3 regions of the Exiguobacterium sp. QJM3NY_9 genome follow, and region 3 is predicted to be linked to each of the others. Evidence: predicted binding sites of a transcription regulator. Region 3 holds the regulator's gene; each other region holds the start of a gene.
What was found. Region 3 encodes Rex, which represses fermentation and respiration genes when NADH is low (regulators of the CRP and FNR family bind a similar motif). Its sites were predicted from a motif close to TTGTGAAATATTTCACAA; they were not measured.

Region 1 (10,689 bases), 940 kb from region 3:
GGCAGTTGTGACACGTTTGAAGTCACGACGTAAAAAGAAGTAGTGGATGCTGCCGATTGCGAGCGGAAGTAACAGGGATAATCCGACGACGAGCAATAAGACAGGTAAATCTTGTTGACGGACGAAAAGTACATGCCAATCGACTTGGCGTGTACTTAAAAACAAACCAGTCGTCACGACGGCTGTCAGAAATCCGGTCAATACTTGGAGCGCGATGACACCGAGCGGGAAGTGATCACGTTTCATATCGAGGTCACCTCCACGTTACCGATGCCAAGCATGACGTGAATGCGGACTTTTCGAGTCGCTTCTTCATATTGTGGTGCCCGAAACTGAATGCGACGGTTAAAAAATGTCGGGATCCGGCGGACATCTGTTTTGACGCTTCCAAAACCAATCGACGTATCAAGCGTATAGTCATATCCTGAAGGTAATAAAATACGCACATCTCCGACGACACCACTGATGACGATGAGTGTTTCACCTTCTGGGACATAGGCATGCGTTAAATCGATTTCTAAATCTTTGACGATGAACTGTTCACTCAAGTCTTTTAACACGTAAGGTGTTTCAGACTGCGTCGAAAACGAGTAGGCAGGTTGGATCGTAATGCCTTCTTCTTCATAAAGACGTGGTGAAATCTTCGAAAAGAAAAATTCGCGGACGGAGTGTCGGGTGACAAGGATAATTCCGAGATATAGCAAAATTCCGGCGATGACGAATCCGACAGCTGCCGAGCTCAAGACGACTCCAGCTAAGATAATCGTACCGACGATATAAAACAGGATGGCCAGTTTTTCATGACCGCGACGCCGAAAATGAATCCCGACGTAATACAACAAGAACGGGAATAAGATTCCAAATAAGACGTTTCCGGCTCCAGTCATCAAATCATAAAATAATCCGAGCGCGAATAGGATCGACACGTAGCCGACTAATTGTTTTGTACTTAATCGTCGCACGATCAATCTCCTCCCTGACATGACAAAGGGAGGCAAGGGCCTCCTTCGTCAAAATACTTATTTTTGGAAGCGACGTTCGAGTTCCGCAATACGTGAATCGATGTCGTCTTCTGGTGTTTGTTCTGCGACATCCGGTTCTGCTGCCGTAAACGGATGTTCTTCTTGTTTAATAGTAGCATTTGGTTCGCGTTCTAGCACCTGGTTCATCTTTGATTTTAAATTAGAAACGTTTTCCCGCATCATCCACTCATAGCGTTTATTTTGCAAGTCTTCGAGTTTAAGTTTCAACTCGAGTGCTTCCCGTTCGAGTTGCGTCAATTCCCGTTTCGTTTCAACAATCAACTCTTCGAAGAAACGGAACTGTTCACCGTAATGTTTGGATTCGATAGCGGCGCGTTCTGCAAGTTCCTGCTCTTCAGCTTGTTTAGCAATTTCGACTTGGGCAAACCGCTTATCAGCTAGTTCTTTTGCTTCATCTTGTTTTTGTGTGAGTTCGCTTAGGAGTGACCGTTGACGTTCGAGTAGCCGGTCGATTTCTTTTAAATCAGATTCGGTAATCCGGATATGACGGACTAATTTTTTAGCCGGGACTTCACCTTGCTCGGCTGCCTTTTTGACTTCCGTCATCATTTGGTTAGCAAAATCATTGAGTTGGTCGAATACGTTCTTCATCGTGAATTCCTCCTTGAGTATAAGTAGCGATTAAAAGCGTTTTTGATCGAGGTCTTTCCAATCTGCCTCAAAATGAGACGCGTTTGACCGACGACGGCGAGAAAATAAATCGTTTGGGTTCACACGTTCCATCTTCATCCGCATGTAACCGATGTAGAGGGCAAGTGCTGCCGCGATACCGAATACCGCCCAAATGTTTGAAAGGGCTAAGCCGATTCCGACTGCTGCGAGTAAACCAAAACCGATTTTTGCGATGACTTTTGTTGAACGGACAAACTTACTGATGGCGTAAAATGCAAGCAGTCCACCGAGCCCGAGTCCAATCATATGTGGGAGTGTCCCGATGACGACTGCGAGAAGAGCGATACCGGCAAGTACCATCAAAGCCTGTTTGCCTTTTGATTGCTTCATGATGAAGCCTCCTTTTACTTGATACCTTTATGATAAGGGATGGTGAGAAAAACGACGACGCCCCTCGGACCGTATTCGTCTCGGCCTTGAGGCGGAGTAGTAAGGTCTGACTTTATCGCCCAACGGTTTTGAAGTGGCTACATATGGTAAAATACGGAGGAAGTTACTGGAGAGGAGTGAGGTTTATGAATGTGCAAATCAACGTAAATCAAACACGTACTGGAGAACAGGGAGGGGTTTCCCTCCCTTAAATCAGAGGAGGAAACCATTTGAACGAATGGGGTAAACCACCTGCACATGAGGCAGGAAAACATGAAAATTTAGGACGGATCACTGCAGTCTTTCAAAAACAGTATCGTGTCATGACGGCTGCTGGCGAGACGCTTAGTGAATTATCTGGAAAGATGCGCTTTGAGGCATTGACGAAAGCAGATCTTCCCGCAGTAGGGGATTGGATCATCCAGACAGAGCGAGAAGCGGGATTAGGACGGATTGAGCAAGTTCTTCCGCGGACCTCACAATTCTCAAGAAAAGCAGCGGGTACGGAAGTCGAAGAACAAATCATTTGTGCGAATGTTGACGTAGCTTTGCTCGTCATGGCATTCGGTCACGATTTTAATGTCCGGCGACTGGAACGTTATTTAACGGTCGCCTGGGAAGCTGGCGTCAAGCCAATCATTGTTTTGACGAAACGAAGTCTGATGGAATCCGTCGAGTCCGAGTTGACTGAGATTGAAGGGATTGCCTTCGGGACACCTTATTTTGCGATTGATTCGTTGAACGGTGACGGGTTGGAAAGTCTTCGAGATATTCTCGAACCACGTGAGACGATTGTCCTCGTCGGTTCATCCGGTGTCGGGAAATCGACTCTCGTTAATGCGTTAGCAGAGGAACAGTTGATGGAAACAGGTGGCGTGCGGGAAGACGATCAACGCGGACGGCATACGACGACGCACCGTGAACTCAAACGATTAGCGAACGGTCTGTTGCTCGTCGACACACCGGGTATGCGTGAACTGGGATTATGGGACGGAAGTGACGGGCTGACTTCGACTTTTTCTGATGTCGAGTCGCTCGCTGAAAACTGTCGTTTCCGGGATTGCCAACATGGCAATGAACCCGGGTGTCGAGTCCGCCAAGCATTGGAAGATGGAAGTCTTCCGCGTGAACGCTGGGAAAGTTATCTGAAGCTGCAACGGGAAATTGCCTATGCTGAACGGAAGCAAAGTACAGCGCTACAAGCTGCCGAAAAAGAAAAGTGGAAGAAAATTCAGAAAAACGCACAGGCGCATACAAAATTAAAGTATCAAAAAAGATAAGTAAACGAAACGCCGATATTCCCCTTCTTTACAGGGAATCATCAGCGTTTTTTTTCGTTCGCGGTAATTAGATACGCATGTGGGAGGCGCATGGAAAAGTACCGTATGTCTTTTTAAGTTAGCATGCTTCTATCATCGTGCTAAAAATCAGTTCGTGATGTGACTTCCGTCAATTACACATCAAAGTCAATTTCACCGGTCAATTCATTCAAACGCCGTAAGTCAGCCCGGATTCCATCCGAATCAGAAGCACGTTGTTCCCGTAAAGCCTTTGTCCCGACAGGATGGACTGTGAAGTCACCGGTCAATGAAATCGTTCGGTTTGATAAACGATCGGTAAAATAACGGTCATGGGAAACAAACAGCAACTCACCGGGAAAAACTTCGAGTGCCGCTTCGATTTGTTCCCGTGTCGCAAGATCAAGATAATTCGTCGGTTCGTCGAGGATGAGTAAATGCGCGCCGGAAAAATAGAGACGTAAAAAGGCAATCCGGCATTTCTCGCCCATACTCGCTTCAGCGATTGGTTTATAGACGGTCTCCCGCCGAAATAAAAAGCACGCGAGTAGTGTCCGGGCATCTGTTTCCGAAATCTCGCTCGTCTCAAGCAAGGCATCAAGTAGTGTGCCGGTATTCGGTAAAGTGGATAGAACTTGAGAAAAGTAACCGACTTTTAAAGTCGGGTGCCGTTTGATGATACCGGCAGATGGCGCCAATTCTCCAAGTAAAAGACGTAATAACGTCGTTTTCCCAGAACCGTTTCGACCAATCAACGCGATTCGATCGCCACGCCGGATGGAGAACGACACATCCTGAAAGAGCCGGCGATGCGGATAGTCGAATGAGAGAGCATCGACTGAAACGAGACATTTCGCTGAAAAATGTTCTGCTTCGAATCTGACATGGACGTGGGACGGCGTTTCCGGTTTTTTGACCCGGTGTTCCAGTAGGCGTTCGAGCTGATTTTCTTTTGTTTTGACTTTTGTCGCATGTTTTGCTGCCTTTTTTTTCGCGTACGGATCTCGTTCACTTGCACTAGCCGTCGCTTTTTGATGCCAATTTTGATATTGACCAATCATCCGGGTGAGTTCTTTTCGTGTTCGTTCTTGCTTCTCATATTGATGCCACTGTGCAGTCCGTTCTTGTTCCTTTAACGTACGGTAAATCTCATAGTTTCCTTCGTAACGCGTGGCTCCTGCTTCAGTCAATTCAATGACGGCGTCAGCCGTCGCATCGATAAAGGCACGCTCATGTGAAACATAGAGCATCGTCGTCTTCGTTTGACGCGTCCACGCGACGAGCCACTCGAGTGTGTCTTCATCTAAATGGTTGGTCGGTTCATCAAGCAGGATGAAGTCCGGTTTCTTCAACAGTAGACATGCAAGTTGAATCCGGGTCTGTTCGCCGCCGCTCAGTGTGTTCAAAGGCTGAAACCAAAGAGATTGCTCGAGTTGAACTTCTTTCAGGACACGTCTCGCATCGGCTTCGAGCGTGAAGGCATCTGCGTCAACGGCAGCCTGGTAGTCGGCCACGGCTTCAGTGGTTAAGGCACGTTCACGTAAGTCGTAACGGGTTACATCCGCCTGTTCGACGATTTGAATTGCTACACTTGTCGAGGGTTCGATTTGTTGGGCTAAGAGCCCAATCCGGTCATACGTGCGATGGATTGTTCCGGTCGTCGGGATGATTTCTTTTAGGATGGCGCGCAAGAGCGTCGTTTTTCCAACGCCGTTCGGTCCGACCAAGGCGACGTGTTCGCCGTCGCGGATGGAGAACGTGACATCGTGGAAAAGACACTGCCCGGCAAAATCGATTTGTAAATCATGGATGGATAATACTTCAGTTGGCATAAGCTCAGCTCCCTTTGTTTCATTTCGGTTGAGATGAAATGAAAACACACCATCCTGAGCGTACGGATGGTGTGCGGGAGTGCAATTCAAAGAAGGTATCCACCTGAAATAGGGAAATACCGAAATTGAGCAGACTCGTAGCGTCAGTCATCCGCAAGCGATTGCGAAAGTGATGAGTTCATTCATCATTAGACGTTAGCGAGTGATTGCTTCATTTCGGTATTGTACCTCCGTTTCATAGACTATGTGTTCAGTCTATCAAGTCACATCAATCATGACAAGTACGAGTTGAGTAAATCTTGCGCGGCAAACGTTTCCTCCGCGGTAGGCGGTAAGACATCTTTTAGCGCATATTCGAGCCCGAGTGCCTCCCATTTATAGACACCTAATTGGTGATAGGGGAGGACTTCAACCCGTTCGACATTTCCGAGTGTTCGAATGAATTCACCTGTTTGCCGTAAAAACGTTTCCGTCATCGTCACGCCGGGGACAAGGACATGGCGAATCCAGACGGGAATGTTTCGTTCTGCGAGCAATTTTGCGAAGGCTAGTGTATTGACGTTACTTCGCCCGGTCAAAATCCGGCACGTCGCATCATCGATGTGCTTGATATCGAGTAAGACGAGATCTGTATAGTCTAGGATTTGATCCAGGTTTTTCGGGACGACCGAACCTGCTGTATCGATGACGGTATGCAAGCCGTTTCGTTTTGCTTCACGCAGCGAGGCTTCTAAAAACTCGGGTTGAGCCAACGGTTCGCCACCGGAGAAGGTCACCCCTCCACCCGTTGCGTCAAAGAAGGAACGATAGCTGTTCGCTTCTTTGATGATTTCTTCCGGTGATACTTTTCGACCACAACCGAATTCCCAGGTGTCCGCATTGTGGCAATATTGGCAGCGCAGCGGGCAGCCTTGCGTAAAGACGATGAAGCGAATACCGGGACCATCGACAGTCCCACAAGATTCGACAGAGTGAACCGTCCCGTAAGTCATAGTGATCAAGTCCTTTCAGAAAAGTTAAAGTGCACCGTGGAATGTACGGTTGATGACATCGATTTGTTGTTCGCGTGTCAACTTAATGAAGTTGACGGCATAACCCGATACACGAATCGTCAACTGTGGATAAAGTTCAGGATGCTCCATCGCATCGAGTAAAGTGGCGCGGTCGAACACGTTGACGTTTAAGTGATGACCACGGGTAGTCGTACCGCCCATATAGCCGTCAAGTAGACCGACTGTATTGTTGATACGTGTTGTTTCATCTTTTCCGAGTGCTTTCGGAACGATTGAGAACGTGTAGGAAATACCATCTAAGGCATGCTCATAAGGTAATTTGCCGACAGAAGTCAACGCAGCGACTGCACCACGTGTGTCACGTCCGTGCATTGGATTTGCTCCCGGTGCGAACGGTTCGCCAGCGCGACGACCATCGGGGGTATTCCCAGTTTTTTTACCGTACACGACGTTTGACGTGATCGTCAGAACAGATTGGGTTGGTAAAGCATCACGATACGTTGGATGTTTCCGGATTTTTTCCATAAAGAGTTCGACGAGATCGACGGCCATTTGATCGACACGATCATCGTTATTTCCGAATTTCGGGAAATCGCCTTCGATTTTAAAGTCGACTGTAATGCCATCCGTATCTCGGATTGGTGTGACTTTAGCATAACGAATCGCTGACAGACTATCGGCGACAACGGATAATCCGGCAATCCCACAAGCCATCGTCCGTAAAATTTCAGGATCGTGGAGTGCCATTTCAATGCGCTCATAACTATATTTATCATGCATGAAGTGAATGACATTCAGTGTATTGACATAGAGCTCAGCTAACCAGTCCAATTGTTTATCATAGGCGGCCATGACGGTTTCATAATCGAGCACGTCATCTAAAATCAAGTCGGAAGGAGGGGCGACTTGAATTTTGAGTTTTTCGTCGACGCCACCGTTCAACGTGTAGAGTAAGGCTTTTGCTAAGTTCGCCCGGGCGCCGAAGAATTGCATTTGTTTACCGATTTTCATTGCTGAGACACAACAAGCAATCCCGTAATCATCACCATAAATCGGAAGCATCAAGTCATCATTTTCATATTGGATCGAACTAGACAGGATGGACATCTTCGCACAAAATTCTTTGAAACCACGTGGAAGTTTTGGTGACCATAAAACGGTTAAGTTCGGTTCAGGTGCCGGACCAAGGTTGACGAGTGTCTGCAAGAAGCGGAACGAACTTTTTGTGACGTTCGAGCGACCGTCTTCACTCATGCCGCCGATTGATTCTGTTACCCACGTCGGGTCACCGGAAAAGAGTTCGTTGTAATCGGGTGTCCGAAGAAACTTGACGATTCGAAGTTTCATCACAAAGTGGTCGACAAGTTCTTGCGCGCTCTCTTCTGTCAATCGACCCGTTTGCAAGTCACGTTCGATATAAATATCAAGGAAGGTCGAAACGCGACCGAGCGACATCGCTGCTCCGTTTTGTTCTTTGATTGCTGCGAGATAAGCAAGATAGACCCACTGGAATGCTTCTTGGGCCGTTTCAGCTGGTCGTGATAAGTCACATGTGTAACGTTTACCGAGTTCTGTCAGTTCATGAAGGGCGCGGAGTTGTTCGTTCATCTCCTCGCGATCACGAATCATCGCTTCTGATAAAAATCCACCGTGTGCTTTCAAATCCGCTTTTCTTGCAGCAATGAGGTGAGCTGTTCCATAAAGAGCGACGCGACGGTAGTCACCGATGATGCGTCCGCGACCGTAAGCATCAGGAAGTCCAGTGATGATACCGGCTTTACGGGCAGCGCGCATTTCGGGCGTATACGCATCGAAAACCCCTTGATTATGCGTTTTACGGTACTCGCTAAAAATCTGTGTAACAGTGTCATCTGATTTAAAACCGTACGCTTCTAAGGCATCGTTGACCATTCGGATACCACCGTTCGGATGAATCGAACGTTTGAATGGTTCATCGGTCTGTAGACCCACGATTTTTTCGAGTTCAGGATTGAGATAACCTGGGCCGTGCGAAAGAATCGAGGATGGGGTCGCAGCATCAACGGCATAGACGCCACCACGAATGCGTTCTTCTTCTGTCAACTGCATGATTTGTTGCCATAACGTGTTGGTTGCATCGGTCGGACCGGCGAGGAACTGATCGTCTCCTGTGTATTCTGAGCGATTGCGTCGGATGAAATCAGCGACATCAATCTTTTCCATCCATTCTCCACCTTCGAATCGTTGCCATGCTTGTGTTTTTTCAAGTAACATCATCAACACTCCTTCATTAGTAAGGTCAGTGGTTCTTGATACATCTCTTATGTGAATAGTGTAACAAACAATTCAAGGTAGAGGTTTTACGTATATGTGAATCTTTTAACAAATGTAAAAGTGTTGCTATGACTTACTTCACAGTAAATTGTATCAGTTAGTGTCCCGTGTTCAAAAAACAGAAAACGACTGCTATGAAAGGCTTTGTCTGTAGCTGTACCATTAATTTACGGTGGGATGGATAGAGACAGAAGCTAGTGTGATAAAAGTCACGCGGCGCTACCTTGTATTTTTAGGACGTATCGTTGACAATGAAAAAGGGAATATAGAACGTGGAGGTGGAGTGAATGGAGTTTTCGCCATTAAAAGAGCAAGCAGACTATCGAACAGGGGACTGGGTTTCCCTAAAAGTATCAACTGAAGGAACAGAACGGATCGGGATGATCACCGAGTTTGAAGACGACGGGTTTTGGCTCCGGTTTGAAGATGATTTTGATTTCGAGGACTTTATCGGTTACGACCAGAAGTACCTCGCACGATTAGTTCGACGCCCAATCGATGTCAGAGCAACTTATCCAGTACTTGCTGGTTTTGAAACACTTGCTGTTGAGTTGCAAGATCGAATGGCGCAAGGTTTCGAAGTGTTAAGTGCAGATCAACAAAGTGAGACGGAAATCGTTTTTCATATTCGGTTAATCGATTCCGGAAATGAGTATACGCAGACGTTACGTGGTATTAAAACTGAAACTGATGATCGTTTTGAATACGTAACCGAATGATGAACAAGAGAGTAGGAGAAGATACGTTATGAATTTTATGAAACCTTTTATTAATGAAGCGTGGGAACGAGCACGCTTTGAACAAATGATGCCCGTCCAAGAACAAGCTATTCCTTTAATCCGTGAGGGGAAAGATGTTTTGGTCGAAGCACCGACAGGAACTGGGAAAACGCTCGCTTATGTCATTCCGGCCCTCGAGCGCATCGATCCGAATGAACCACACGTTCAAGTCGCGATCACGGCACCGACACGAGAACTGGTCATGCAAATTCATCAAGTCATCCAATTGTTTGCTCAAGGAAGTGGAATTAAGTCAGGTGCGTTCATCGGTGGTGTTGAGTTAAAACGTCAATATGAGCGTCTCAAGAAAAAGCCGCAAATCATTGTCGGGACACCCGGACGTTTAGTCGAATTGATTGACTCGAAAAAGTTGAAGATGCATAAAGTGAAATTGATTGTTTTAGATGAAGCTGATCAAATCTACGAAAGTGGAATGAGCGCCTCGGCGACACGAATCGCGAACAGTGCGCTTCGTGACCGTCAGTTAGCACTCGTTTCAGCAACATTGCCTGAACGGACGGCAGAATGGGGACGGACACTGTCGAACGAACCGGAAGTCATCCGAGTCGAACGAACGGAGACGTCACGAGTCAAGTTTGGTTACATCGAAACATCCCGTCGCCTGAAACCGGAAATGTTACGTCGTTTGTCTAATATGCAACAAGTTAAAGTGTTGACGTTTATTAACAACCGCTCATTCCTCGGTCCGTTAAACGGTGAATTAAGCAAGTTTTCATTGAAATACCGGATTTTAGATGCCGAAAAAGGGAAAAGAGAACGGATGGAGACGTTACGTTCGTATAAACGGGGAGAGTTTCCGTTACTCGTCACGACCGGTCTTGCTGCACGCGGTCTAGACATTGATGCCGTGACGCATGTCGTGCATTATGATTTACCGGAATCCCTTGATGATTTTGTCCACCGCTCAGGTCGAACAGGACGTGGGAACGCGTCAGGTATGGTCCTTGCGCTCGTCACGGATCATGATTTAAAACACCTGAAAACATTAGCGAAACAAATGGGTGTGGAAATTGAACCAATGGAGATTTATGGCGGGGAATTGATTCCAAAACGTGAAGTCATGGAACCCGAAGCACTTAAAAGTCCGGCGAAACCACACCGGAAAGGATCAACGCGATGAAAAGTGAGCGAAAGATTATCCCGTTTCCGACGACTGTATCCGAAGCAGAGATGAACACAGCGCTCAAAACTTTATATCAAGAGGCAGCCACTGCTCGAAGCACCGATTGGGTCGCATTTATCGAAGAAATCGCGACGGAAGGACGTTGGTATTTAAAAGATGCTGAGTTATTCCGAGACTTGTTCGTCGATTGGGCGATTTTTTATGAGACCGATGAACAAGGGAAAAC
Region 2 (10,689 bases), 470 kb from region 3:
CATGCTTGCGAATGTCAGCGTCAGTGTCAAGAGGATGGCGACCTGTTTGCTTTGGGGATTAAGCCGGTACAGGATAACAACTGCAAAGAGAAAAAAGACAGGAATCAGCGCGACGACCGTTAACGTAGCGAGCGACGCGGCTGGTCCTTTTCCCTGTAAAAGGGAGTAGCCTTCTCCAAACGTTGTGAAGCGGTGGAGTCCATGGACGATTAAAGATAAAACGACGATAAGAGACGTGATGCCAAGCATGAGTTGATGACGTTTCATAAAATAAAGTTCCTCCGATTTCTAGTTAAAACTAAAACAAAGACAAAGTCCTGTTTTTGTAGGCGTATCAAGACTATCGGTTGCACGCATGTGTTTGTTGACTGGAAAAAAAGTTAGATGCACATCCATTATTTTTCTAAAAGAACGTGGCATGAATAAATGCCTGAACGGGTATATAAAAACATCGAAATTGGTAGGAGGAAGCCGCATGAAGTGGAAGGGAAGAGAACGAAGTTCAAACGTAGAAGACCGCCGGGGAATGGGTGGGAAAGGAATTGCTGGAATCGGAGGTGGACTTGGCATCATCATCTTGATCGTCGTGACGTTGATGGGTGGGAATCCTGCTGATTTGCTTGGGGATTTATCCGGTTCAGAAAGCGGGACGAACTCAGGCTATCAAGAAACAGCGAAAGAAAAAGAAGCCGCCGATTTTGTCTCGGTCGTGCTCGCCGATACGGAACGTGTCTGGACGAAGGAGTTTAAACAAGACGGGATGACATACAAAGAACCGACACTTGTCCTTTATACCGACCAAGTCAGTTCAGCGTGTGGGCAAGCCGGGAAATCGGTCGGTCCTTTTTATTGTCCGGGTGATCAGAAATTATACATTGATTTAAGTTTTTATGATGAATTACAAACTAAGTACGGGGCGCCTGGCGACTTTGCGATGGCTTACGTCATTGCCCACGAAGTCGGTCATCACGTCCAGACGTTACTCGGGACGTCAGATGAGATCATGCCGCTCCGTCAAAAGATGAGCGAAGAGAAATTCAATAAATACCTCGTCCGGTTCGAACTGCAGGCGGATTATTATGCCGGCGTGTGGGCACATCACGCGCAAGGGGAGAACTTGTTGGAAGAAGGCGACCTTGAAGAAGCGCTTGGTGCTGCAAATGCCGTCGGTGACGATACACTTCAGAAAAAAGGTCAAGGATACGTCGTGCCGGAAAGCTTTACGCACGGGACATCGAAACAACGGAAAAGCTGGTTCCAAAAAGGTTTTGATAACGGAACGATTGAAGGTGGCGACACGTTCGAAGCAGCAAACTTATAAGCGGATGACTTCAAAAAGAGACCGTTCCGAATGGGGGAACGGTCTTTTCAGTGGGTAGATAAACTCTTATGAAGCTTGAACATGTGATATTGAGAGGCAATCCGTTCGCGCTTCCTTGTCTCGCCTCGTCTTCAAAGCGGCAATCGGTCACGCCGCTACAGCAAAGCTGCAGGGTCGCGACCGATTGCTTTTCGCTTTAAAAGCGATTCGAGACGAATCGCGGCGCTCTAAACCGCCTGCACGTCCGGCTTTCCGTCACGGTATTACCTAAAAAGCGTCACGTTTCGTTGACTCCTACAGGAAAAGTGCGTTTTTAACGCGACTTGCCAGAGGCAGGCAAGACCCTGCTCATTGTCCGCTAGGATCCAAGGAGCAGCGGCTTGTGCCTCGCCTGAGGAAAGCAACGAAAAAAGACGCTTTATCTCCCGATAGCACGTTGTCTACAGTCTGAAGAGACCGTTCCGAGTGGAGAACGGTCTCTCTTTTTGTTAGTCGTTGTAATTGTTGAACATCTTCGCATCATCCGGCACATTGGCGAGGTAGACGATTTTACCGTCCGCATCAAGGCGGGCGATGTCCGTTCCCTCTTGCGTGAAGACCGTTCCATCAGCCCGTTTGCCGCAGACGGCCCAGCGTGTCTCGAATGTATCACCATCTGCTGACGGAAGCCAGGCTTCATACATGTGTTTGATGTCCTGGTTGGCAGTGAAGACCAGCCGGACGAAGTTTTTCCAGGCGTCGATCCCGTGTTGTTCCTGTCCATTCAGGACGAACGTGATGTCGTCCGAAAAGAGTGAAATGAGGTCACTAAAAGCCTGTTCATCAGTCCGGGAAGCGTCAAATAAGTCAAAGTAGCGGTCAAGTGTAGTCATGCGTAAGTCTCCTTTTAGTTGCGAATCATTTGTTGTTCAATCAAGGCTTGCAATGTCGTTAAGTGGTCAGGGGGACAGTTCCGGTCGATTTCCTGTCGGAGCGACCCGATCGTTTCACGTTTTAAGGTCGATTGCCAAGCGTCTTCCGCTTCCGTCATCAAGTTCGATAAGAGGCGGACATTCTGTTCTTTGATGCCCATCAAGTCCTCAAAGACACCACTTGAAGCATAAAGGGATTGTTTTCCTTCGATGGCTTCGTAGACGTCAAAGATACGAATCCGATCGGAAGGTTGATTCAGTCGGAAACCGCCTTTGACCCCCGGGACAGACAAGAGGAGGTCGGCACTGACGAGTTTACGTAATAGTTTTTGAAAGTACGTCGGTGACGCGCCGAGCTGCTGACTGATGAACTCACCGGGTAAAAGTCCTTTCTCCGGCAAAAAGGTCAGTAACAGCATCGCGTAGACGGATTGTTCGACTCCGGTTTTCATTTGCATGGTAATTCGCCCTTTCTGTATAACGTGGATAACTATTGTCTATAATAGTGGACGTTAGCAATTTTGTCGAGTAAAACGCTTCTCACAAAACCGTCACACCTTTGGAGCGGCATTCTCATGGCAACTAAACGAAGGATTCGGTATACTGAATGTACGATATGTGAAAATATTCACTAAAAGTCGTTCACAATTTGTGAAGGGGCGTTTTTATATGAATCCACTTAAAGGAATCATCTCGATTCCACGTACGATCATGTTGCAATTGATGCTGGCGGCTGTCCTGATGGGGATTGCGGTCATCGGTCAATCGTACTTGATCGTCATCATCGTCGACCGCATTTTTCTCCAAGGGGACGCCTTTGCGGCAATTGTTCCGCTACTCGGTATCTTACTGCTCATGCTGATGTTACGGGTCGCTGTTACCTACTGGAACGGGCGGCTCGGGACGGTCCTCGCAGCGCGTGTCAAACAAGACATACGCCAGGCGCTCGTCGCGAAGTATACGACGAGTTCCGTCGAAGTGATGTCGCAAGGTCAGTCGGGACAAAAGGTCAGTGTATTGCTTGACGCAGTCGATGAGATGGACAGCTATTACAGCCAATACTTGCCGAAAGTCATCCAGACGTCGATCGTTCCCTTGATGGTGCTGATCGCAGCATTCAGTTATGACTGGATTACGGGACTCGTCATGATGATCACGGCACCATTCATTCCACTGTTCTACATCGTCATCGGAATCATGACACAAAAACGTGCCGATACACAGCTCGAGAAGATGACGGCGTTCTCCGGAACCTTCCTCGATACGCTGCAAGGCATCACGACGTTAAAGTTGTTTGGTCGCGCGAAAGCACAGCAGGACGTCATCGAACGGAGCAGTCTCGACTTCCGCGATGCGACCTTGACCGTTCTGAAGCTTGCCTTCTTGTCGTCGTTGATGCTTGAGTTCATCTCGATGCTCAGCATGGGGATGATTGCCCTTGAGGTCAGTCTCCGGTTGATTCTCTTCCAAAGCATCACCTTTGTTCCAGCCTTCTTGATGCTCGTGCTTGCACCGGAGTATTATTTGGCCTTAAAAGAGATGGGGGCTGCGTTCCATACCGGACGGGGCAGTGTTGCGGCGGCGAAACAGATTGCGTCTGAACTGACGCAAGACGACCGGGGCGTAACGTTCGGAACGGTTGAATTAAAGTCCGCGACACCACCGCGGATTGAATTAAAAAACGTGGACTTTACGTATCAGGATGAGCGGTTTGCACTGACCGACGTCACGCTGCGCATCGAACCGTACCAAAAAGTCGCCTTGATCGGACGAAGTGGTGCCGGGAAGTCGACCGTCCTGCAGTTACTCGCGGGACTGGCCGATCCAAAGAACGGCGAAGTGCTCCTGAATGGTCAGCCACGCGCACAAATCACGGAAACGAGCTGGTTTGAACAGCTCAGCTATATCTCGCAGCATCCTTACCTGTATGCGGGGACACTCGCCGACAACATCGCCATTGGTGAATTACGGGAGGCGACGCGGACAGACATCGAGCGTGCGGCAGCTGCCGCAGGACTCGGGGAACTGATTGCGAGTTTACCGGACGGGCTCGACACCGGAATCGGTGAAGGGGGGCGCGGTCTATCGGGTGGCGAAAAACAACGGGTCGCACTCGCCCGTGCCTTCTTAAAACGACCGAACGTCATCCTGTTCGATGAACCGACGACGGGACTCGACGTCAAGACGGAACACCTGTTACAGCAGGCAATCCAGGAACTCGGACGGACGGCGACCGTCATCACGGTCGCACACCGTCTGCATACGATCGAACAGTCGGACAACATCGTCATTTTAGAGGCCGGCCGGATCGTCGACCAAGGCACACATGAGGCGTTACTCGCACGGGATTCGGAATACGCACGGATGCGTGCCGTCCAACGAGGGGAGGAAACACGATGAAGGAATTGATGGGTATTTTTCGATTGATGCTGCACCAGAAACGGGATATCGTCCTCTCGATTGTCTTTGGTGTTCTTGCCGGCGTCACGGCGGTGGGTCTGTTTGCAGCAAGCGGCTTCCTGATTTCGAAGGCGGCACTGTTGCCACCGATTCAAACACTCGCTGTACTGATTGCCTTGCAAAAAATATCAAGCCTGACGCGTGCCGTCAGTCGGTATGCGGAGCGTTATTACTCGCACCGGGCAACGTTTACGATTTTGAGTGATTTACGGACGACGTTTTACAAACGGCTCGAACCGCTTGCGCCGGGCATCTTCGCGAAGTACCGGAGCGGTGACTTACTCGCGCGAATCGTCGGCGATGTCGAGAGTCTGCAGAACACGTTTTTACGTGTCGTCTATCCGCCGATCATTCTCGTCCTCGTCTTTCTGTGTACGATCTTTTTTGTCAGCTTCTTCTCACTGAGCGTCGCGCTCGTCCTCGTGTTCGGACTGTTATTGACGGGATTCATCATCCCGGGCTGGTTCGCTTACCGGGAACAGCGTTTCGCGCGGACCGTTCGCGCGCGGCGCGGGGAACTCTCGACGGAAGTGACAGAGTTGTTCCAAGGCTACCGTGACTTAAAAATCTATCAGCAACTCGCGAACAAAGAGACGGAACTGAACGAAGTCGCAGCCCGCTATGTTGCAGAAGAACGGCGAAACGGACTGCATGCCGTCTCGAACCTGGCGCTCAATACACTGGTGACGTTAGTCATCTCATGGCTCGTCCTCGGACTGGGCGCTTACCTCGTCGCGGATGGTCAACTCGATGGTGTGTTCCTTGCGTTGCTCGTCATGACATCACTGACGGTATTCGAAAATGCGGCACCGATGGCGATTTTACCCGGCTTCTTCGAAGATAGCCGCCATGCTGCACGGCGGCTCGATGACGTCGTAACGGACGAAGTCATGCCGACATATCCTCCGTTTGAACTGGACGCTGCCCCGATGCTTACGGCAACGGACGTCACGTTTTCATTTCCGGGTGAAGTCCGGCCCGTCCTCCGTGACGTCAGCGTGACGTTCCCCCGTGGATCGAAGACGGCGATCGTCGGCGCGAGTGGCTCCGGAAAATCGACCTTGCTTCAACTGTTGCTCCGAATGTATCCAGTAGACGGAATCACGATTGCTGGTGTCCGTGGAGAAGAAATCGATCCGGAAGCCTTGTGGCGACAAACGAATGTCGTTCTGCAACAGAATCATTTCTTTTACGGAACGATTCGTGAAAACTTGCAGCTCGCACATGAAGAAGCGACGGATGAAGCGATGGAATTGGCGTTGCGGCAGGTTGATTTGACGTTTAGTCTGGCTGACAAGGTGCTCGAGAAAGGAGAAAATCTATCGGGAGGCGAAAAACAACGCCTCGCGATTGCCCGGATTTTCTTACGCGAAGCACCGCTTTACTTGCTGGATGAACCGACATCGTCCGTCGATGCCTTGACGGAACAAATGATTTTACGTCAACTGTTCGCACGTGCGACAGACGCAACCGTGCTACTCGTCAGCCATCGTCTCGCAGGCCTTGAACAGATGGATCAAATCGTCGTCATGGAACAGGGACAAGTCATGGAAGTCGGAACATATGATGAGTTGATGAACCGACAAGGTGCCTTCTACGCATTAAAACAAGTCGAACAATCCGTCTTTACGCCGGATCAAATCGCACGTTAAACAAACAGGATCCACTTGTGCCACGAACGGCGCCAGCGGATCCTGTTTTTTCGTGTGGTTTAACGGGGTACGTTGAGCCACCAGTGATGGAGGAGCAGGAACGAGCTACTGACGAGGAGGATGGCACAAGTGAAGATGAAAAAAGTCGTACTATTGAAAGTCTGATCATTCATGTGGATGTCGAAGACGGATGTGATCGAGCGAATGTATTCTAAATCACGTGTCGCTCCTTCGCGATGCATCAAATGATCAATCAAGTCAGCCCGGTACGTCCGGTAGTGATGGATTTGATAGATTGAACCGAACAGCACGGAACTCCCGCTGAGCAGCAGCAAAATCGTCAATCCGGGTGGACGGACTTGAAGACGGTGCAGGAAACGGATGACGGAACGGACGCTGGTGACGAATAAGAAGATTAACAGCATTGCCAATAAAATGGCCGGATTGCCGTTACCGGAACTGACTTCAGGTGAAACGGACATCGCATGACCGAAACCAAAAAGACCGGCTTCGACGCACAGGAGACCGACAGCAATCACCCCATCATTTCGTTTTGAATCCATTCTGCACCTCCAGAGGATATGTGATGGATTCAGTGTACAAAAGAATCGTCAGTGCCAGGTGACCGTTTTCTTACAGAATGGAAATGGAATTTTAATGGACCTTATGATGTATCGATGGTAAAGTAAGGAAAATTAAAAAGGGGGAGTTCAATGGATATCCGTCACGAAACAATCGCAGTCGGGGAGCAGCTGGTTTCATATACGCATTATTATTCCGAGTCATCACAGGTCTGTTTTTTGTTGTCAGGCGCAAGTTATGTCTACAACCATCCATACTTTTACTATAGTCGAATGATGTTGCTGAATCATGATGTCAATATCATTGAGATTCACTATATGTCAGACGACATCTATGCGTTGCCGGACGAGGAAGCGGACGACGAAATCCTACGCCGGATCGAGGCCGTCATCGTGAAAGTTTTACAAGAAAAAACCTATCTGACGCACCAGTTCATCGCGAAATCCCTTGGGACAGGTCCGCTCGTTACGTTAATGCAACGACCGGTTTTTTCGGAAGCGACAGTCATTTTACTGACGCCGCTTTTGACCGTACCTTTCATCGCGGAAGGGATTGTCGCAAGTCGGCAACGGGGATTACTCGTCATCGGTGATACGGACCGTTTTTATGAAACGTCGGCACTCGAACGGTGCCGGGCCAGTCACTTAACGGTTGAGCTGATTCCTGGAGCGAATCATTCGTTAGATATCGGTTTTCAAGTCGATCAGTCGCTTGCGACGGTTGCGCATGTGACGAAACGGATTGAAGAAACACTCTTTCCCGTGACGGTAATTCGTTGAACGGTGTTGTCTATCGTTTCTAGGCGAAGTGAGTGACTGACAAACGTGTCTTCCTTCTCGTGCTTTCCTCGGGCGAGGCGCAAGCCGTTGCTACCTGGTTCTAACGAACCAAGTAGCAGGGTCTTGCCTGCCTCTGACAGCGCAAAAATCGTGCGCTTTTCCCCGTAGGAGTCACGAAAAGTGAAACGTTTGTCCGAAAGTTACTTCATTACAGTCAAAAAAGAACGTCCTCGAAAAAACGAGAACGTTCTTTTTTCTGTTCAATACGGACGTAATAACGCACGGACCGGACTGCCGTCACCATCGACGAGCGGGAGCGGGACCGCGTTCAGGTGATAGTCCCCAGGTGCGATTTTATCGAGGACAAGTCCTTCTAAAATATGCACACCATGTGTCGCAAGTGCATGGTGGGCAGCCATCTCCTTACTATCGATCGCATCGACGGACGGAAGATCGAGACCAATCAGTTCGACGCCGAGAGTACCGAGTCGGTCGGCGAGACTGGGTGTCAGGACGGGAATCGACTCAGGAAAAACCGATTTATCGACCCAGCCGTCCGTCTTGATGATGAGACGGCGGACATCCGTCAAATCGAATCCGTCGAGGTCACTTGCGACGAGTTCCGTCCGACCGGGTAAGTAGATGACCCGTGCATGACCGATGTAAAGATCGGGGTCGAGTTCGATGACTTTTTTGCCTGCATCGTCAAAGTGGAACGGCGCATCGATATGTGTGCCCGTGTGTAAGCTCATCGTGACCTTACCGACGTTGACGGATCCGGTGTCAGCCTTACTCCAACTGATCGTATAGTCGAACTTCGTATCTCCCGGCCATGTCGTCACGGACGAAGACAGTGGTTGTGAAACATCAATCCAGCGGTTCATCAGGAATTCCCCCTCATAATTTTGTACGGACGGACCAGAGTTCCGGGAAGAAGCGGTGGTCAAGGACACGCCGGAGATAACTGACGCCGGACGAGCCGCCCGTACCCGGTTTTTGTCCGATGATCCGTTCGACCGTACTCATGTGATTGAAGCGCCACATTTGTTGTTGGCTGCCGATATCGAGTAACTTCTCACCGAGTTCGTACAGGTCCCAGTATTGTGCGACGTCACGGTAAATTTCACCCCAGGCTGCTTCGACACTGGCATCAGCTTCCCAGTCCTGTGTGACATCGCGCTCAAGGATAGCAGAATCAATCGCGAGACCGCGTCGTGCCATCGCGCGGACGGTCTCATCGTAGATGCTGGGCGTTTTTAAATCATTGTTCAGCTGAGCGAATAATTCTGTTTCATGTTCATAAACACGCAACATCTGCGCGTTTTTAAAGCCGAGTGCAAATTCGATTTGCCGGTTTTGATAGGACTGGAAACCGGACGAGTGCCCGAGCGAATCCCGGAACTCGAGGTACTCTGCCGGTGTCAACGTCGAGAGGACGGACCAGGACTGAATCAATTGTTGCTGAATCTTTGAGACACGGGCGAGCATCTTGAATGAACGTTCAAGCTGATCGTCCGCAATTGCCTTTGTCGCAGCCGTCATCTCATGCAAAATCAACTTCATCCAAAGCTCGCTTGTCTGGTGGATGATGATGAACAGCATTTCATCATGATGATCCGATAAGCGGTGTTGGCTGCTTAGTAGTGGATCAAGCTGTAAATAATCCCCGTACGACATGTCTTTCTTGAAATCCGTTTGAATCGTCGACTCGATTCCATTGTGACCGGTCTGTTCCATTCCAATCGATCCCCTTTACGTTAAAGTGATTGTGAACGTTTCTGTTGATCTGCTTGCGGTGGATGATTTCGTTTCCAAAACGCGTAGGCAATCGTCAAGAAAATCAACCATGGGATTCCGAACTTCAGGACAATTTGGAAGTCCGTGAACCATGTCGTGATGACGAGCGCGACTAACAAGATCGCGCCGAGTGCCGTCAAATACGGATAACCCATCATCCGGACAGGTAGTTTCCGCCCGCCGTCCCGTTCCCAGGCTTTGCGGAAGTAGAGGTGGGAAATAAAAATCATGAACCAGGTGAAAATCGCACCGAACATCGAAATCCCCATCATGAACGGGTAGGAGACGCTCGATTGGCTGCTGATGACGGCAGCAAGGAAAATACCGAGTGTCGAGATTCCGAGTGCGAACAGCGGAACACCTTTTGCGTTCAGACGACTGAAGATCCGCGGGGCGTAGGTCGCTTTCGAGAGCGAGTACATCATCCGCGTCGAGGCGTACAGTTGACTGTTCATCGCTGACAAGGCAGCTGTTAGGATGATGAAGTTCATGATGCCGCCTGCATACGGAATCGACAGGAGCTCCATCACTTTGACGAATGGACTTTGATCAATCCCGCCGGCCTGTTGCCACGGGACGATCATCAACATGACGGCGATCGTCAGAACATAAAACGTCGAGAGACGGAAGACCGTCGCTTTTAATGCTTTCGGCACGGCAACGTCCGGGTCCTTTGCTTCACCCGCCGTAACCGCGATTAATTCTGTTCCGATAAAACTAAAGAGCGAGATAAAGACGGCGACCCACAGACCGGAAATTCCGAACGGCATGAATCCGCCATCATTCGTGAAGTTTTGCGGGCCGATTTCCGGTGCCGGACTACCGATGATCAAGTACGCACCAAGAACGATGAACATGAGAATGGCACTGATCTTGATGACGGAGAACCAGTATTCAAACGTCGCAAACGTATGGACCGTCGTAGCATTGATATAAATGAGTGCACCGGCAAACAATAAGATCCATAAGTAACCGGGAACGTCCGGGAACCAGTACTTCATGTAAATCGCGATGGCACTGACCTCGACCCCGATGGCAAGAACGTTCGCGACCCAGTACGAATAGCGGACAAGAAAGCCGGCATAGGGACTGATATAGCGTTCGGCAATCGTTCCGAACGCACCGGAAGTCGGATGGGCGACCGTCATTTCGGCGAGGCAGCCCATCAGTAATAAGACGATGAAGGC
Region 3 (10,689 bases):
AGTTCACCTTGCCGTCATGCGTCAAAATATCTCCTGCTGCATACAATCCCGGTACACTTGATTCGCTCGACGCGTTACCGGCGATGTAAAAGTCGTCGACTTGTTTGATGTCGAGTTCCGAGTTCGCGAGCAACTCTGCTTCCCGTTCGTAGCCATGGTTGATGATGACTTCATCGACGTCAACGATGTTTGTCACGTCCGTCGCACAATCAATCAATTCGACGGACGCAATCCGGTGGTGATCGTCGCTTGCGATCAACTTATGAATCGTCGTGTTGAGGAGACAGACGGCTGAGCTTCGGACGAGTTGGTCGACTTGTGCCTCGTGACCTGTGAAACAGTCTTTCCGATATGTGACGTAAACTTTTTTCGCAATCGGTTCGAGCTCGTTCGCCCAGTCGATCGCTGAGTTACCGCCACCTGAAATCAGGACCGTCTTATCTTTAAACCGCTCAATCGATTTGACGGTATAGTTCAAGTTCGACACTTCGTACCGTTCGGCCCCTTCAATCTTCAGTTTTTGAGGATTGAGTATCCCACCACCGACAGCGACGATGACTGTCTTCGAATAATGAATTTCTCCCGACTCCGCTTCGAGGACGAAGTTTCCGAATACGTCTTTTGCGATTGAAATGATTTTTTCATTCAGGTGCACGGACGGATTAAACGTTAAGCCTTGTTCGACGAGTTGCTCGATCAGCTTCGCTCCGGTAATGGGTGGCTGTCCCCCGACATCCCAAATCATCTTCTCCGGATAAACATGAATCTTGCCACCAAGCTCTGCCTGGTATTCAATGATTTTCGTCTTCATCCCGCGTAATCCGCTATAGAAAGTCGAGTATAACCCGGCCGGGCCTCCACCAATTACCGTTACATCAAACAATTCCTGCTGTTCCATCCCACTCACTCCTCGCTCTCGACTACGACTGATTATCATTCTCATTCCCAATGATAACGTGAACATCTCTTGAAGACAAGAAAAAATGTTGACAGCGTTTTTATGAGACTGGTATGGTTAGGGAGACGATAGTGATAATCATTATCAATGAAAATAGCTTTAAACGAGAAGGAGCCTCTGCGTATGGTACGTCTAGCAACAGAAGAAATCAGTATCGGATACGGAGATCGTACCATCGTCAAAGACTTGACGGTTCAGATTCCGGATCGGCAAATCACGACAATCATCGGTGCGAATGGTTGCGGTAAATCGACCTTATTGAAAGCGATGACCCGAATCATCCCCCATCAGTCTGGTCGTGCCCTGCTTGACGGTCTCGATATTGCGAAGGAAAGTACAAAGCTGCTTGCCCGGAAAATGGCGATCCTGCCTCAGACACCGGAAAGTGCAAGCGGTCTAACGGTCGCAGAGCTCGTCTCATACGGTCGTTTTCCTTATCAAAAAGGATTTGGTCGCTTAACGAAACATGATTACGAGATCATTGACTGGGCGTTAGAGGCAACGGATACGACGGCATTCAAACACCGTCCGGTCGACGCCTTGTCCGGTGGTCAACGGCAACGCGTCTGGATTGCGATGGCGCTGGCGCAGGAAACGGATATCATCTTCCTCGATGAGCCGACGACTTACCTTGATCTCGCCCACCAGCTCGAAGTCCTCGAGCTGCTCGAGCATCTCAACCGGACGGAAGGCCGGACGATCGTCATGGTGTTACATGATTTAAATCAGGCCGCCCGTTTTGCCGACTACATCATCGCGATGAAAGAAGGCGAAGTCGTCAAAGCCGGAACGTGCGAGGAAGTCATTTCGCATGACGTCTTAAAAGAAGTATTCCACATCGATGCCGAAATCGGTCGTGATCCACGGACGAATAAGCCGATGTGTGTCACCTACAACTTAATCAAGGGAGATTAACCACATGAAGAAACTAGTACTCTTACCGATTTTATTACTCTTAACGCTTGTCATCGCCGCCTGCGGCAATACAGATAAAACAGAAGATACGTCTTCTGATACGAAAAAAGAAACGATCACCTATAAATCGGAAGAAGGTGACGTCGAAGTCCCGGCTGATCCGAAACGCGTCGTCGTCCTTGCCGGTTTCGCCGGAAACGTCATGGCACTCGACGTCCCACTCGTCGGTGTCGATTCGTGGTCAAAATCGAATCCGAAGTTTGATTTGAAAGACGTCCAGGAAGTATCGGAAGAAAACGTCGAAAAAGTCATCGAACTCGAACCCGATCTCATCATCGGCTACAATACAACGAAAAACATCGATAAATTTAAAGAAATCGCTCCAACCGTCACGTACACGTACGGCAAAGTCGACTATTTGACACAACATATCGAAATCGGTAAATTGCTCAATAAAGAACAAGAAGCACGCGATTGGGTCAAAGACTTTCAAACACGCGCAGCGGACGCCGGAACAGAGATTAAAGCAAAAATCGGTGACGATGCGACGGTCTCTGTCATCGAAAGCTTCGATAAACAGCTTTACGTCTTCGGCGACAACTGGGGACGCGGTACAGAAATCCTCTACCAGGAAATGAAATTAAAGATGCCGGAAAAAGTTACGGAAATGGCCTTAAAAGACGGCTATTACGCGCTATCACCGGAAGTCTTACCTGAATATGCAGGGGATTACCTCATCTTCAGTAAGACGGCAGAAGCAGATAACTCGTTTACAGAAACAGACACATACAAAAATATTCCTGCTGTTAAAAACAACCACGTCTTCGAAGTCGATTCGAAAGAATTTTACTTCAATGATCCATTGACGCTCGAACGTCAGCTCGAGTTCTTCAAGAAAAGTTTCCTTGGCGCGTAACAAAAATAAGGAGGGAACCGATTTTTCGGTCCCTCCTTTTTGACTATCTAATGAAAGTGAGACGATAACTATGTCATCCGGTCGATTCCCGTTCGGACTGAAAATCACGTTCGGTTTACTCCTGTTCGTCGTCATGTTCTGGATCTCGATGACGTTCGGTGCCGCCGACACGACGATACGTGAGGTCTGGAACGCTTTGACGTTCGGTCCCTTGAACGATAAAGCAAAAATCATTCAGGAAATCCGGTTACCGCGCGAAGTCGCTGCGATGCTGGTCGGGGCTGCACTCGGTGTCTCCGGTGCGATCATGCAGGCGATGACACGTAATCCCCTTGCCGATCCCGGACTGCTTGGGCTGACGGCAGGCGCGAACGCGGCCCTTGCTCTTGCGCTCGTCTTCATTCCCGGTATCAATTACTATGGCATCATGCTCGCGTGTTTCCTTGGAGCAGCAGCCGGTGCCCTACTTGTCTTCGGGATCGGTGCCTCAAAACGTGGCGGGTTTTCACCACTTCGAATCGTCCTCGCCGGGGCCGCGATTTCTGCTTTTTTATACGCAATCGCAGAAGGGATCGGCATTTACTTCAAAATCGCTCAAGACGTCTCGCAATGGACATCCGGCGGGCTGATTGGAACGACCTGGGGGCAACTGCAAATCATCACCCCCGTCATCCTGATTGGCATCGCGATTGCGATGATCTTCTCACGTCAATTAACGATTTTAAGCTTATCAGAAGAAGTCGCACTCGGGCTCGGGCAAAACATCACCCGGATTAAAGGTGTACTCTACGTCGTCGTCATCCTGCTCGCCGGGGCCGCCGTTGCTTTAGTCGGTAACATGGCATTCATCGGCTTGATGATTCCGCACATCGTCCGCGCAATCGTCGGCACCGATTACCGCTTCATCCTCCCGATGACCGCCGTCTTCGGTGCAACGTTCATGTTACTCGCGGACACGATTGGCCGGACACTGTATGCTCCATACGAAACACCGGTCGTTGCAATCGTCTCGATGCTCGGACTGCCGTTCTTCTTACTCATCGTCCGCAAAGGAGGTCGTGCGTTCTCATGATTGAAACATCGCTCCGCCGCCGTCAGCGGTTGATCTTTATCGTCTTTAGTCTGTTATTGCTCGGAACGATCATCATCAGTATCGGGCTTGGGCCCGCCTCCCTCTCGTACGACCGGCTTCTGCCGACACTGTTCGGTCAAGGCTCGTTCAAAGAAGAGTTTGTTTTGTTCTCACTCCGCCTGCCGCGGATTTTAATCACGGTACTCGCCGGCATGGCACTCGCCTTATCCGGTGCGATTCTTCAGGGCATCACCCGCAACGAACTCGCAGATCCCGGCATCATCGGTATCAATACAGGTGCTGGTGTCGCCATCGCCGCCTTCTTCCTTTACTTCCCGGTCGATGTCGGTGCGTTCATCTATGGGTTACCAGTTGCTGCCTTCATCGGGGCATTGATCACAGCGATTGCCATTTATGCCTTATCGTATGACCGTGTCCGTGGCCTGCAACCGATTCGTCTGATTTTGACCGGGGTCGGATTCTCGATGGCGTTATCCGGCATCATGGTCGTCCTGATTTCATCCGCGCGCCGCGAGAAGGTCGACTTCATCGCCAAATGGCTCGCCGGGAACATCTGGGGAACGGACTGGACATTCGTCTACGCGTTATTGCCTTGGCTGCTTATTCTCGTACCGTTTACGTTTTATAAAGCAAACAAACTCAATCTGCTGGCGCTGAATGAACCGGTTGCGATCGGCGTCGGCGTCGCGATTGAAAAGGAGCGCATCCAACTGTTACTCGCCGCTGTCGCACTCGCTGCATCCGCCGTTTCTGTAACAGGCGGGATCGCCTTCATCGGTTTGATGGCGCCCCATATCGCGCGCGCCCTCGTCGGACCAAGGCATCAACTGTTCTTACCGATCGCCGTCTTGATTGGCGGATGGTTACTCGTCCTCGCCGATACGATTGGTCGGAACATCGCTGACCCGCAAGGCATCCCGGCAGGAATCGTCGTTGCGATCATCGGTGCTCCTTACTTCATTTATTTGCTGTCAAAGAAATAACAATCCACGTGTCACCGAAAAAAATGAAAACGAAAGAAGGAGTGGATTTCGAGTCCGCTCCTTCTTTCGTTTAGAAATCAACATTCAAGTCGACTTATTTCTTAATTTTTTTCACTACTAACGTGACTACAGAAACGATAACGACTGTAATCAATGTAAAAAGTATCACTGTGATGATTAGATTTGCCATTCTTCTGACCTCGACTCCTTTTGCAAAAAACAGTTTTTAATATTTGATTCGTTTTTCTTCCCGTTCCGCCCGGATCAATTCCTGTTCCGATAAGTGTGTCGGATCGAGTCGTTTAATCCGTTTATCAACAATCCGGTCCAATGACAGCACCGTTAGGAAAAAGACAAGGAACGGTCCGATGTATTCGGGACGCGCTACGTAGGGCGTGATGATTTGCCCCAGGACGACGACCAGTACTTCGATGATACTGATCAATATATACGGTAGTCCGAGATGATCCCAGACCTCAAGCCCGTCAAACCGCTTCTTGAAATACCGGTATTTCAAAAATCGGACGATCCATTGATAGGACAACAAAGGGACTAGCAAAAAGTACTGAAACGATGATTCCGTCAGGTGCCAGTCGTCCGCTAAAAAAAGAAATGTAAACAATACCAGTCCAAACAATGCCGTTTGAATGTAACGTGCCCGTTTTGAAAATCGGATATAATCCATTTTCCGCTCGTGTTGTATGTTATCCATCGTCTTCCTCCTCGTTACATCCTGATTCCTTCCCCCGTCGGATGACAGTGTTCGATTCCTTTTCGGTCCGGTATCTCAAGCAAATCCATTTTATCGAGCTTCGTTACCGTCCGGTCCGTCCACTTTTGAAATTGCAGCATCCCTGAAATCCACAACATTAGCGGAAACAGATAGCCCCACTGTCCAAGGTGTGGGGCGACAACTGCGGCACCCGCAATAAAGACCGCTTCGAGCAAAGTGATCCCACCGAACAGCAGACCAAGTGGTCGCGCCTGTACCTTCGACCGAACTAACAGAACGGATTGGATCACTCGCTGCATGCCATTATAGGCGAGTAACGGCGTAAGAATCAAAAATCCAACTGCTGAATCCGTCAGGTGCCCGCTTCCGGAGAAGAGCAGCACCGCAAAAAATACGCCCGCAATTACATACGTCCGGATTTGCCGGCTGATTTTTGTCCATTTTTGATACGTGCTTAAAGTGTTTCTCATCCGTTCACTCCTCTTGTGTGTTTCGCTTACTTACGGTAACGCTCAATCTCACGCATCGTGACGAATGCCGGATCTAATTGTTTCGCTTGTTTGTTCAATCGGGACACAATCAAATAGGCGACGATGATCGACATAAGAAAGACCGTAAAAGAAATACCGGCGTATTGTGGAAAAACAGTCCCCACATAATGTGGAAGGATCGGGATGAACGAACCGATCATCGACACACGTGCCACTTTCAAGACCGTCTTTTTATAGACGTCCTTCGCGAGGCGTTGCTTTAAAACCTGTAGGCGAATGACTTCTCTCACTGCAGCACCTAACGCCAGTAAAGAGAGTGCGAACGTTGTAAATAAACCCGTTTGTCGCAAGCTCGGGATGAACCAAAACAGGACTCCAATCAAAAGTAAGGGAATTAACACCCCCATCTGGACTTTCTTAATCGGCGCTGCCAACAGCTGGAGCCGTGTATTTTTTTCAATCAATGTACTCACCCTGTCACTCCTCCACTTCTTTGACATTCGCATGAATTTCTTTATCACTGACGAAGTCGGGATCGCCTGACCGGGCAATCTTTTTAAACAACCAGTCCGTAACGTAATAGACCGGTGCGAGGATGATCAGCATCGAAAGGGCAATTTTCCAGATCGACATCTCTTTCGTCTCAAGTATCACGGTGTACAGCGAACCGTACAGGACGAATTGAGTCCCGAGCCACAGCAACGATTGGTTCGTCACTTGGTCGCTTGAGAGATAGCGCGCCAGGATTTTTCGTTTTTCGAGTCGAAACGGGAGATCAAACACGAGAAAGACAAGCGGTAACAGACTCAAATACATGGTCGTGCTGAAGATTTCCGTAAACGTTCCTGCTGTCGCCATCAAGGCAGCGATGATCCAACTTTTATTCTGCAATTGATTTTTTTCGATATAAGCAACCGTCAACGCCTGTAATCGTTCCTCTCGGAGCGTTTGTTCCATCCTGAAATGCCCTCCCTCGTTTCAACTGTCTATACTGTCATATACTTACAGTTTACCAGTTATGTTTCAAAAAAAAAGAAACTTCCTTAAAAAAGGAGTTTCTAGGCTGAAACTTGAATGATGAGATAGATGACGCTATACGCAACAATTGCTAACGGAATCAGTGCGACACCAATCAACCAACCGTTCTTATCACGGATTCCGAGATACAGAACAAGACAGCCGACGATGAAGGCAATTAACGTCGTAAATGGATTCATAATGCTTCCCCCTCTTGATTACCTATTAAGAAATTTCCCATTCCCTCAAAAGGATAAACACAGAAAACGACTTCAATCGGTTCATCAACATCATCCAGGCTGTAAGCTTCTGTTTTGCCGCCACCACTATAACAAAAAACACCACTCGGCAAATGCCAAGTGATGTACATATGGAGACTATCGGGCTCGAACCGACGACCTTTTGGCTGCCAGCCAAACGCTCTCCCAGCTGAGCTAAGCCCCCTCATATTCTTGTAATCAGTATAAACCATATCGATTCACTTTTTCAATATAAAAAGAGCGCTTCCAAACAAAAACCTCTCCGTCGCCGAAACGACCGAGAGGAGACTGTTACTTATTCAACTCACGCATCAAATCCGCTTGCCGTTCAAGCTCCGCTTGTTGCTCAAGAATCAGTACTTTTTTGTACGTCCGGGCTGAAATCATGATGCTGATTTCATAGAGGACGAACAACGGTACCGAAATCATCAGATGTGACGTCACATCCGGTGGTGAGATTAAAGCCGCGATGACAAACAGCGCAAAGTACGCATATTTCCGATTTTTCCGCATGAACAATGGCGTCACGAGTCCAAGACGGGTCAAGAACATCGTCACGACCGGCAGTTGGAACAAGATACCGAACGGAATCGTCAGCCGGATTAAGAAACTGAAATAGTTTTCGACCCCGATGACTTGCTCGATGCCGAGCTCTTGCCCAAGTTCCGTCGATACTTTGAGTAGAAACGGAAGTAACCAAAAATAAGAGAACGCGATTCCGGACAAAAATAAGAAAAACGTGACCGGAATATACGTCAAGGTCGCTTTTTGTTCCTGTTCGAATAAACCGGGTCGGATGAACGCCCATAGCTGGTACATCCAAAATGGTGAAGCCAGGACGACCGCGATGATGAACGCTAAATTCAAGTACAACATCAGGGGATCGGCCACATTAAAGGCATTCAATCCGATGCCGAGCTCTTTCAGGTCCGACTGCAGAAAACGCACGAGCGGTCGGACGAGCGGAAAGGCCGCGGCGAACAAGACGACGACGATGATGAGTGACCAGACGATCCGCTTTCGCAATTCGTCTAGATGCGATGTCACACTCTGTTCTTGATCAATCGCCATAATTTAATCACTTCTCTTTCGATTCATCCTTTTTGTCTTTATCATCGTCCATGATGCCGTTTGTCGCACTCTTGAACTCTTTTAACGTCTGACCGGCAGCACGACCGAGCTCCGGTAACTTTTTCGGTCCGAAGATGATCAAGGCGACGGCACCGATTAAAGCGATACTTCCTGGTCCAATACCGAGTGTAAATGGGATTAAGTTTTCCATTATGATTTCACTCCTTCAGCTGATTGCGAATAATGCTTCATGAAATAAACTAGTGACTGCAACTCGATCGACAAATCGATGTGATGGACCCGAACGTGGGCCGGTACGTTCAACCGCGCCGGTGTAAAGTTCAGGATTCCGGTCACACCATACTCAACTAACTCATCCGCTACTGACTGTGCGAACTGGGATGGGACCGTCAAGATGGCGACATCAACCTTGTTCGCTTCGATTTGCTCTTTCATGTCAGAGACATGATAGATAGGAACGTCTTGCGTCGTTGTTCCGACCTTGTTTTCGTCCGCATCAAACGCAACGACTATCCGAGTACTATTATTCTTTAAAAAGTTATAATTTGCAAACGCCGTTCCGAGATGTCCGACCCCGACAAGTGCCACATTCGTGACTTCATCCTGATTCAGTGTCTTTCGGAAAAACGTCAATAGATGTTGTACGTTGTAACCGTATCCTTTTTTCCCTAACGCCCCAAAGTAGGAAAAATCGCGGCGGATCGTCGCTGAATCGACTTTGACCGCTTCACTGAGCTCTGCTGAAGAGACGCGCAGCTTGCCTGAGTTATAAAGACTCTGAATGAAACGATAATATAACGGCAGTCGTTTCGCCGTCGCTTGTGGTATTTTTGTGTCTGGCCCATTCATACTGCAGTTCCCCCTTCGGCCACGTTCTGACGTGGCACCCAAATCAATGCAAAGAATTCTATTCTCTTTGATTGTAAACCACTTCACATAGACTAACAAATAATATATTCCACGGGACTCCTGCGTTTTTTTCATGATAGACTAAAGGGTGGAAGGATGGATGTTTTTATGATTCTCTTACAAGTGAACCAACTATCAAAATCATTCGGTGTTGAGCCGATTTTAGACAATATTAAACTCGAAGTGCAGGAGCGGGACCGGATTGCGCTCGTCGGACGAAATGGTGCCGGAAAATCGACACTTTTAAAAATCATCGCCGGAGAGCTCAGTCATGACTCTGGTGAGATCATGAAGAGTAAGGAAGTGAAAATCGGTTACCTCGCCCAGGACAGTGGTCTTGAGTCGAATGAAACGATCTGGAATGAAATGTTGACCGTGTTCGAGCACCTGCAAGAGCAGGAACGTTCGCTCCGTCGGATGGAGATTGAGATGGGGATGGACCATATCTTGAATGATGCTGTTGCTTACGACCGTCTGTTGAAAACATACGATCAGGCCCAACATGACTTCTCGGACGCCGGCGGTTATCAGTTCGAAGCCAACATCCGCTCCGTCCTGCACGGGATGCGTTTTTATCCGGACGATTATTCACGCCGGATCCAGACGCTATCCGGTGGACAACGGACGCGACTCGCACTGGCGAAGATGTTGCTCCAGGCACCTGAGCTGTTGATTCTTGACGAGCCGACGAACCACCTCGACATCGATACACTCTCTTGGCTCGAAAGTTACCTGGCTGGTTACCGTGGAGCGGTCTTGATCGTCTCCCACGATCGTTATTTCCTCGACCAGGTCGTCAACGTCGTTTATGAACTGTCACGCAACGTCTGCCGGAAGTTTACCGGCAACTACACGAAGTACTTGGAACAAAAGGCAGCACTGTATGAACAAGAGATGAAGCAGTTCGAACAGCAACAGGAAGACATCGCGAAGATGCAAGACTTCATCCAGCGTAACATCGCACGGGCGACGACGACGAAACGCGCACAAAGCGTCCGCAAACGTCTTGAAAAAGTCGACCGGATTGATCGTCCGGATGGGGATGAACGCAGCACCGTCCTGTCGTTCCCGATTGAAAAACAAAGTGGGAACGATGTGTTACAAGTCACGCAACTCGCGGTCGGCTATGAAGAAGCCGTCTCAAAAGGCATCACGTTCCGCTTACAACGTGGCGAATCCCTCGCCCTCGTTGGTCCGAACGGAATCGGAAAATCGACGTTACTGAAAGTTCTTGTCAACCGGATTAAACCGTTATTCGGTGAACATCGTTTCGGGACCGGCGTTTCCGTCGGTTACTACGATCAGGAGCAAGCCGAGCTCAA

Region 1: pflB (formate C-acetyltransferase) is a predicted target of Rex. The motif match lies at 8,575-8,592, and genes of this name have one in related genera.
Region 2: cydD (thiol reductant ABC exporter subunit CydD) is a predicted target of Rex. The motif match lies at 2,849-2,866, and genes of this name have one in related genera.

The regions. Positions count from the first base shown of each region.
Region 1 covers NZ_CM149679.1:657,366-668,054, forward strand. The annotation lists gene AC0VYQ_RS03240 (sensor histidine kinase) at 1-246, opposite strand, end outside; gene liaF (cell wall-active antibiotics response protein LiaF) at 243-962, opposite strand; gene AC0VYQ_RS03250 (hypothetical protein) at 1,020-1,634, opposite strand; gene AC0VYQ_RS03255 (lmo0954 family membrane protein) at 1,665-2,045, opposite strand; gene rsgA (ribosome small subunit-dependent GTPase A) at 2,315-3,364, shown strand; gene abc-f (ribosomal protection-like ABC-F family protein) at 3,538-5,214, opposite strand; gene pflA (pyruvate formate-lyase-activating protein) at 5,487-6,206, opposite strand; gene pflB (formate C-acetyltransferase) at 6,231-8,480, opposite strand; gene AC0VYQ_RS03280 (hypothetical protein) at 8,828-9,259, shown strand; gene AC0VYQ_RS03285 (DEAD/DEAH box helicase) at 9,288-10,460, shown strand; gene AC0VYQ_RS03290 (hypothetical protein) at 10,457-10,689, shown strand, end outside.
Region 2 covers NZ_CM149679.1:189,888-200,576, forward strand. The annotation lists gene AC0VYQ_RS01095 (methyl-accepting chemotaxis protein) at 1-267, opposite strand, end outside; gene ypfJ (KPN_02809 family neutral zinc metallopeptidase) at 476-1,321, shown strand; gene AC0VYQ_RS01105 (nuclear transport factor 2 family protein) at 1,810-2,193, opposite strand; gene AC0VYQ_RS01110 (Rrf2 family transcriptional regulator) at 2,208-2,690, opposite strand; gene cydD (thiol reductant ABC exporter subunit CydD) at 2,902-4,632, shown strand; gene cydC (thiol reductant ABC exporter subunit CydC) at 4,629-6,344, shown strand; gene AC0VYQ_RS01125 (hypothetical protein) at 6,404-6,907, opposite strand; gene AC0VYQ_RS01130 (cyclase) at 7,058-7,705, shown strand; gene kynB (arylformamidase) at 7,966-8,589, opposite strand; gene kynA (tryptophan 2,3-dioxygenase) at 8,603-9,442, opposite strand; gene AC0VYQ_RS01145 (amino acid permease) at 9,463-10,689, opposite strand, start outside.
Region 3 covers NZ_CM149679.1:2,770,789-2,781,477, forward strand. The annotation lists gene AC0VYQ_RS14055 (NAD(P)/FAD-dependent oxidoreductase) at 1-898, opposite strand, end outside; gene AC0VYQ_RS14060 (ABC transporter ATP-binding protein) at 1,082-1,873, shown strand; gene AC0VYQ_RS14065 (iron-hydroxamate ABC transporter substrate-binding protein) at 1,878-2,789, shown strand; gene AC0VYQ_RS14070 (FecCD family ABC transporter permease) at 2,860-3,861, shown strand; gene AC0VYQ_RS14075 (FecCD family ABC transporter permease) at 3,858-4,865, shown strand; gene AC0VYQ_RS14080 (hypothetical protein) at 5,092-5,577, opposite strand; gene AC0VYQ_RS14085 (hypothetical protein) at 5,592-6,068, opposite strand; gene AC0VYQ_RS14090 (hypothetical protein) at 6,095-6,562, opposite strand; gene AC0VYQ_RS14095 (hypothetical protein) at 6,567-7,046, opposite strand; gene AC0VYQ_RS14100 (hypothetical protein) at 7,148-7,306, opposite strand; tRNA gene AC0VYQ_RS14105 (tRNA-Ala) at 7,478-7,550, opposite strand; gene tatC (twin-arginine translocase subunit TatC) at 7,658-8,437, opposite strand; gene AC0VYQ_RS14115 (twin-arginine translocase TatA/TatE family subunit) at 8,445-8,648, opposite strand; gene AC0VYQ_RS14120 (redox-sensing transcriptional repressor Rex) at 8,648-9,307, opposite strand; gene AC0VYQ_RS14125 (ABC-F family ATP-binding cassette domain-containing protein) at 9,476-10,689, shown strand, end outside.